2 regions of the Dorea sp. genome follow, and region 1 is predicted to be linked to the other one. Evidence: predicted binding sites of a transcription regulator. Region 1 holds the regulator's gene; the other holds the start of a gene.

What was found. Region 1 encodes Rex, which represses fermentation and respiration genes when NADH is low (regulators of the CRP and FNR family bind a similar motif). Its sites were predicted from a motif close to ATTGTTAANTANTTAACAAT; they were not measured.
Region 2: ACWJAF_RS03265 (oxidoreductase) is a predicted target of Rex. The motif match lies at 2,030-2,049, and genes of this name have one in related genera.

Annotation. Positions count from the first base shown of each region.
Region 1 is NZ_CDRRQK010000002.1:14,534-18,980, reverse strand. Features, by position in the region: gene ACWJAF_RS01095 (ABC-F family ATP-binding cassette domain-containing protein) at 1-1,286, opposite strand, end outside; gene ACWJAF_RS01090 (redox-sensing transcriptional repressor Rex) at 1,452-2,093, shown strand; gene ACWJAF_RS01085 (NAD(P)H-hydrate dehydratase) at 2,270-3,769, shown strand; gene alr (alanine racemase) at 3,775-4,447, shown strand, end outside.
Region 2 is NZ_CDRRQK010000004.1:114,351-118,797, reverse strand. Features, by position in the region: gene ACWJAF_RS03265 (oxidoreductase) at 1-1,946, opposite strand, end outside; gene ACWJAF_RS03260 (oxidoreductase) at 2,402-4,324, shown strand; gene ACWJAF_RS03255 (nuclear transport factor 2 family protein) at 4,368-4,447, shown strand, end outside.

The DNA of each region.
Region 1 (4,447 bases):
GCAAGTACATTGCGGATCTCTGTATTGGTAAGTGCCGGGTAATCATCAGAGATTTCATCAAAAATGGTCTTTTCCATATGAAGTACATGATGTTCCTGGTCGTAGTAACCGATTTTTACATTGGAGCCAAGGGTGTAAGTTCCGGAGTCGGCTGCAATGACATGGTTCAATATTTTTAAGAGCGTGGTTTTACCGGTTCCGTTATCACCGATCACAGCCACATGCTCGCCACGTTTGATCTCCAGATTAATATCTGTAAATAATTCCTGCCCCGGAAATGATTTGCATAAGTGCTCGATGGTTAAGACGTCGTTACCGCTGACGCAGGAAGGTTCAAGTTTCAGATGGATGTCGGTATTGACTTCCACCGGTTTTTCGATGGTCTGCATCTTTTCAAGCATTTTTTCACGACTTTCTGCCCGCTTGATTGATTTTTCGCGGTTGAAAGAACGCAGCTTTTCGATGACAGCTTCCTGATGCTTGATTTCTTGCTGCTGATTCAGGTATTCTTTCAGACGGATATCACGGAGCTGCTGCTTCTTGGCAGCATAATCGCTGTAATTTCCCATGTAAGTACGAAGAGTGCCAAGCTCGATTTCCAGAACTTTTGTCACAACTTTGTTTAGAAAATAACGGTCATGTGAGACGATAAGTACGGCTCCCTGATAGTTTAAAAGATAGGTTTCCAGCCATGCGATGGAGTTCAGATCCAGGTGGTTGGTCGGCTCATCCAGAAGCAGAATATCCGGTTTCGTGAGCAGAAGTTTGCCAAGGGAAACACGGGTTTTCTGACCTCCGGAAAGAGTATCTACGGGTTTTGTAAAATCAGTTTCTGTAAAACCAAGCCCCTTTAAAACACCGGTGATCTCGCTTTCATATGCATAACCATTTTCGCGCTCGAAAGCCGCAGTAAGGCGGTTATAAGTTTCTAACCGGTCATTTAAGGCTTCGCCGGATAGGTGCTTTAATTCCATCTCGATCTCGCGGATACGCCGTTCCATCGCGATAATATCGGATTTTGCGGTCTTTACTTCTTCGTAAATGGTGTTCCCACTCTGCATTTCCTGATGCTGGGCCAGGTAGCCTAAGGTCTTCCCCTTTGTGAGGATGACATTCCCTCCGTCCGGTGCAAGTTCACCGACGATCATCTTAAGAAGGGTCGATTTTCCCGCTCCGTTCGGTCCGACGAGAGCGGCTTTTTCATGATCCTCTATATGAAAAGATCCATCATTCACAATGAGATGTTCCCCAAAGGATTTCTGGATCCCGTGACATGCTAATATCATAAATTTCCTCCTAAATATGGATACATTATTCTGTCTGTATTCCTAAAATGCATTTGCATATGCTACTTTATTATAACGGAAATTGTATAAAATTCAACAATAGTTTGACAATAATCTTTCAATTTTATATAATTATCCTAGACTAAGATTGGAAGGGTGAATATATTGGAAGAAAGAGAGATTTCTCGTGCTGTCATCAGAAGACTGCCGAGGTATTACAGATATTTGGGTGAACTGTTGGAAAATGGTGTAGAACGTATCTCTTCGAATGATCTGAGCAAGCGCATGAAAGTAACAGCATCTCAGATCCGTCAGGATCTTAATAACTTCGGAGGATTCGGACAACAGGGATATGGTTATAATGTAAAGTATTTATATACGGAGATTGGAAAGATATTAGGTTTGGAAGAAGATCATAATATTATTATTATCGGTGCCGGAAATCTTGGGCAGGCACTGGCAAATTATGCAGCTTTTGAAAACCGTGGTTTTATCCTGAGAGGGATTTTTGATGTCAATCCAAGACTTCAGGGCGTATCGATCCGTGGTGTGCCGATCCGTATGATGGATGATCTGAAGACATTTGTACAGAACAATGATATAGATATTGCTGTTCTTACAATTCCGAAGGAAAAAGCAATTGAAGTAGCAAACATGCTGGTGGAAAACGGTGTGCGGGCTATCTGGAATTTTGCACATACAGATCTGAACCTTCCAGATAATGTTGTGGTTGAAAATGTGCATTTATCAGAGAGTCTGATGCAGCTGTCTTATAACATCAGCCGCTACAAAGAAGATCATAAATAAAAACATAAAAATGACGTGTAAGAGTAATCTGTAAGGCGGATATACTTTTACACGTCCTTTTGTCAACTTGTGTTCTACAGAAGCCGCCAGTGGCGGCTTCTGTAGATTACCAAAGTACCTTTATCAAAATTATCAGGATTCAGGTTGCGTAAATATGTCAGTTGGGAGATGATGATATGCAGTATTTGGTAAATGCAGCGCAGATGAAATCTGCAGATCAATATACCATTCAGAAGTTAGGTGTTCCGTCACTGGAATTAATGGAACGTGCCGCAGACGGATGTATACAGATAATGGAACAGGAAAAAATGGATTTTTCGGATGTCTGTGTCGTATGTGGAACGGGAAACAACGGAGGGGACGGATTCGCAATTGCGAGAATGTTATTAGAAAAAGATTATAAAGTACAGGCATTTCTGGTAGGAGATGCGGAGCATTGCACGAAAGAAACGAAAGAACAGATCAGGAAACTGGAGGCATGCGGCGGAAAAGTCAGATACTGTATACCGGAAGACGGACATTACAGTCTGGTGATTGATGCGGTATTCGGTGTCGGTCTCAGCCGTGATGTGGACGGAATTTACAGACAGGTAATAGAATGGATGAATGCACAGGATGCAGTAAGGTTTGCAGTAGATATCCCTTCCGGATTATCTGCAACAACAGGATGTGTGCTTGGATGTGCATTTGAGGCGGATTATACGGTCACATTTCAGTTCAAAAAGCTTGGACTGGAACTGGCACAGGGAAGAAAATATGCCGGAAAAACGGTTGTCTGGGATATCGGGATCTCTGCGCAGCCGCTGATGGATGATACGGATATAGTAAAAAGTGATGAAAAAGAAGATTACAGAAAGCTCCTTCCAAAAAGAGAAGAAGATTCTAACAAAGGAAGTTATGGAAAACTACTGATAATTGCAGGAAGTAAGGGCATGGCAGGAGCCGCATATCTGAATGCGCATGCTGCATATATGGCAGGAGCCGGACTTGTGAGAATATATACTGCAAAAGACAACAGGGCGATTCTTCAGACACTTCTTCCGGAAGCAATCATTACGACATATGAAGATTTTGAACAGGTAGAAGTAATCCGGTTACTGGAGTGGGCAGATGCAGTCTGTGTCGGATCAGGACTTGGACAAAGTAAAACGGCAGAAAGAATATTAAAAACAGTGATTGATTATGTAAGAGTTCCATGTCTGATTGATGCAGATGGGCTGAATCTTCTGGCAGATAATAAGAATTATTTAAGACATATAGAAGGAAGAAGATTTGTGATCACACCACATATGAAGGAAATGTCAAGAGTAACAGGAGATTCTGTAGAAAATCTGAAAAAAGACAGAGTGGAGTTCTTAAAACAATTTGCGGAGACACTTCGTATTGTATGTGTGTTAAAAGATTCCAGAACGCTGATCGCAGGAGAAGAAAGAGGAATCCGGTTAAATCAGACAGGTAACTGTGCTATGGCAAAAGCAGGATCCGGTGATGTGCTTGCAGGTATCATTGCGGGATTTATGGCACAGGGAAAAGAGCTGGAAGAAGCAGCTTCTCTTGGTACTTATGTACATGGATTGTCCGGTGACCTTGCAAAAATTGAAAAAGGCGTATATAGTGTAATGGCGAGAGATCTGATAGAATATATCAGTAAAGCATTAATGGAACTGGAGGAATAATAACAGTGAAACAATATACAAGAGTTTTAGCCAGAGTCGATTTGGATGCGGTTGAATATAATATAGAGATGATGAAGAAGAATATCGAGGAAGGTACCCAGATCATGGCCGTTATTAAGATGGATGGTTATGGACACGGTGCTGTACAGATCGCAAGACTTCTGGAAGCAAAAGATTATATCTGGGGTTATGCGGTTGCGACACTGGATGAGGCTATTTTGTTAAAAGATGCGTGCCTGAAAAAGCCGGTACTGGTGCTGGGGTGCATTTTCCCGGATCAGTGGGAAGTTATGTTGCGTAATGAAGTCCGTATGACACTTTACAGCTATGAGATGGCAAAAGAAGTATCAGAACTTGCGGCAGCGATGGATTGTAAAGTCTATGCACATATCAAACTGGATACGGGAATGTCAAGACTTGGATTTCAGATTACAAAAGAAAATGCAGATGTGATCGCAAAGATCAGTAAGCTTCCGAATATTGTTATGGAAGGAATGTTTACACATTTTTCAAAAGCAGATGAAGGAGATAAGACATTTACCAATGAACAGCTCGAAAAATATCTCTGGATGAAAGAAGAACTGAAAAAGAGAAATGTTACATTTTCATATTATCACTGTTCAAACAGTGCGGGTATCATTGACGTAAAGGATGCCAATATGGATATTGTCCGTGCGG
Region 2 (4,447 bases), on a different contig from region 1:
AGACCTGTTCTTACTGCATCACCGATGACTCTTACGTCAGGAACAAATTTCTTAAGTTCCTCTGAGAGTGGATCGTAGTTTCTTGATCCCATACCAACAACGATGTGGTCGAATCCTTTGAGCCATTCTTCGCTACCGTCTGTTGTATGCTGGATCTTAACATCATGATCAGTAACTTCCAGTACTTTTGCATTGACATATGTCTTAACGCCTTCCTTGCGGAGGCTGTTCATCAGGATATTACGGTTTGGAAGACATACATTTGTCATAAGCTGTGGCTGCATCTCTACCATAGTTACCTCTACATCACCGATGCTTCCTGTCTGAACGAATGAAGCAGGACGTGCATCTGTCATCAGCATCTCAGCTGTCTCACAGGCAACTTCTCCACCACCTAAGATACATACAGTTCCCTTAGGTACGGTTACTTTACGGCTTAAGATGTCGTGTGTCGTAGTTACAGGGTAGTCTGTAAGACCTTTGATAAATGGTGGGATAAATGGTCTTGCACCAGTTGCTACGATAACTGCATCCGGAGCGAACTCTTTTACAGCTTCTACAGTAGCTTCTTTCTTGAATTCAAATGTAACACCGGCTTTGTTTGCACGGTATGTAAGGTGAGAGAGCCATTTACACATTTCCTGTTTTCCTGGAGATACTACAGCCAGTGCAAGCTGACCACCAACCTGGTTCTTCTTCTCCCATACAGTTACGTGATGTCCACGTTCAGCAGCAATAACAGCAGCGTACATTCCACCAGGGCCGGCTCCGATAACCAGAACATTCTTTGGTTCATCAACCGGATTGAATGGATAGTCATATTCATGACCGATCAGTGGGTTGATGTGGCACTGACATACCGGATGTGTAGGATCCTTTGGTGTGATACAACGTCCACCACAAGATGCACATGGAGTAATATCATCAAAGCGGTTCTCGTATGCTTTGTTCGGAAGGTCTGGATCAGCAAGTAATGGACGTCCAAGAGAAACACCATCTACAAGTCCACGCTCTACGATATCAGCTGCATAACGGATATCGTTGATCTTACCTACAACGAATACCGGGATATTAACAACTTTCTTAATCTCAGAAGCTTCATATACGTTACGTCCGATCTTCTGGCTGTGTGAAGGGATGATATCCTGCATATCTTCATACTGAACACCACCGGATACTTCTAACATATTAACACCGGCTGCTTCAAATTTTGGAGCAAGGTATAACATTTCATCTAATCCGTTACCACCTGCTACACGCTCAGAACCAGAGATACGAAGGATGATCGGGAAGTCTGGACTGACGTTCTTACGACATTCTTCGATGATCTCAAGGATCAGACGGGCACGGTTATCGATGGTTCCACCGTATTCATCCATACGTTTGTTACGAAGTGGAGAGAGGAATGCACCTGGAAGCATGTAAGCATGTGCTGCGTGTAATGCAATACCGCCGCATCCTGCTTCTTCTGCACGGCGTGCTGCCTGTCCGTACTGTTTGATGACTTTCTGGATTTCTTTAATAGTAGCAGGTCTTGATACATCACCATTTGCATTTGTATTGACAGATGGTCCGATCGGTGTGATTCCCTTCATGGCACAGATGGATTCCGGGCCTGGATGAATGATCTGTGGGATCAGTTCGCTTCCTGCATCTGTGACACGTTTTGCAAATTTTGCAAACTGTGGTACCAGTGAATCCTTATCAAGTGCTGTAGTTTTTCCTATATACCAGTATTTATGGTCAACGGTTACAGCGTCGATTACTACGTAGCCTGCTCCTCCTTCTGCACGACGTACGAAGATATCTGCCAGCTGTTTTGGTACAGTTCCGTTAGTTGCTTCATAATGCATGCTCATCGGTGCCATTGCGATACGGTTCTTTAAAGTTGTTTTTCCGAGCTTTAATGGACTGAAAAGCTTTGCGTTTTTCATATCTGTGATCATTTTATTTCCTCCTGAACATTTTTGTGAAATTTATCTGTTGCGTTTAAGTATAAACGAACAAGGAGTGGCATGTTTCACATTTTTTTGTTAAATAATCTACATTTTTTGAGAAATTCATGAGAAATTACTTCTGAAAATACAGACATTTTTTTGAATTTCACTACAGGAAATGAAATAAAACAGAAGAAAACTAGTGATTTGTGACAGGAAAATTTGATTTTTTGTACATTGTTTGTGCATTATAATTCTTGTTTTGTTCCGACATGGGCAATATGTACATGTTAAAATTTAGACAAGCTTTTCGAAAGACAGTATTAAAGCTGATATAAATGATTTACTACCGTAAAACAGATACGTTCCGCAAGCACCGGCAGAAATTCCCGTACCTGACCGGACCGATCTTCGGGACAATGGCTTCAATTACAAAAACGAAAGAAAAGAGGATGATTTCGAAAATGAGTTATGATGCATTGTTTTCACCTATTAAATTAAGAGGACTGGAACTGAAAAACAGAATCGTACTTCCGGGTATGAACACAAAGCTGGTAAAGAACAAACACGACGTAGCAGATGACCTGCCTGCATATCACGCAGCAAGAGCAGCTGGCGGATGTGGATTAAATATAGTAGAGCTTGTATCTATCTGTCCAGAATGTCATGCTTATCTGTACCTCGGACTTTACAATGAGCATCACAGAGACGAACTTAAGAAAGTAACAAAAGCAATCCATGATAATGGTGGAAAAGCAGCCGTACAGATTTGGCACGGCGGTTTTGTACCAGCGGACTTCTTTGATAAGACAAATAAACTGGAAACTCCAGAGACACTTACAGTAGAACGTATCCATGAGATCATAAAACAGTTCGGAGCATCTGCAAAACTTGCAGTGGAAGCTGGATTCGATGCACTGGAGCTCCACGGAGCACATACATATCTGCCACACGAATTCATGAACCCATCACTGAATACACGTACAGATGAATATGGTAACCAGAGCCTTGAGAACCGTTGCCGTTTCAATCTTGAAGTCATCCGTGAGATGCGTGCAAATATGCCGGAAGACATGCCATTACTGATGCGTCTGGATGCAGTAGATGAGATGCTTCCAAAGGTTACAACTGTAGAAGAGACCATCCAGTTCATTAACTGGGCAGAAGAAGCCGGAGTAGATGCAATCGACTTATCAAGAGGTAATGCAAGAAGTCTTGCAACCGTATACGAAGTACCACCATATAACCTGGAGCCAGGATTCAATATGGAAAACATCGCAAAGATCAAAAAAGCAATCAACATTCCTGTAATTGGTGTTGGACGTGTTAATATGCCAGAACTTGCTAATAAGCTGATCGAAGATGGCGACATTGACATGATCGCTGTAGGACGTGCACAGCTTGCAGATGCAGAATGGTGTAACAAAGCAAAAGAAGGACGTGAATGTGATATCCGTCGTTGTATCGGATGTACAGAAGGATGCTACGATAAAGTTATCGATCCTAAGGCTACACATATCACATGTACACGTAACCCAATGCTGTGTCTGGAATACAAGGGAATGCCAAAGGCAGAAACAGCGAAAAACGTTATGATCATCGGTGGAGGTATCGGTGGACTTGTAACAGCTGAGATATTAAAAGAACGTGGACACAATCCAGTTGTATATGAAGCATCTGAATGTCCGGGTGGAAGATTCGTATTAGCTGGTAAGGCTCCTAAGAAACAGGAATTTGAAGATGCTGTGAAATGGGAAGTTGAACAGTGCAAGAAGATGGGTATCGAGATTAAGACAAATACAACTGTTACACCAGAGATGATCGCAGAAGTAAAACCAGATCATGTAGTAGTAGCTACAGGTTCTGAATTTGCAATGCCAGATCTTCCGGGAGTAGACGGAGCAGATATCGTAACTGCTGAAGATGTACTTGCCGGTAAAGCAGAAGCAAAAGGAGAAATCCTGATCCTTGGTGGTGGTCTTGTTGGATGCGAGACAGCACAGTATCTGGTTAACAAAGGCGAGAAAAATGTCCGTGTTATGGACAGCAGACGTGTTGGAAAAGCAATGGGTATGCTCCGCAGTATGTTCCTTGATATTGAATATCCTGGAAAGACAATCCAGAAGAGCAACCGAAGCAAAGTAACAGCAATCGGTGATCATACTGTTGATTACAAATTTACAGATAAATTCAAAAAGACAAGCAATAAGTCACGCAGCTTCGATACATTAGTATTAGCAACAGGTGCAAAATCACGTCCGACAGAAGATCTGACATCAAAATGTGAAGAACTCGGAATCGCATACAACGTAATCGGTGATGCAAAGAAGGTTAACATGGGTATCGATGCAACAGCTGATGCATACAAAGTAGGTATGGAAATCTAAGATAGAAAAACTACTATATATAATTTAAGGAAGGATGAATATCATGACAGTAGAAGAACGTCTTGAAGCATTAGAAAAAGAGATACAGCGTCTGAAAGATGTACAGGCGATCAAAGAATTAAA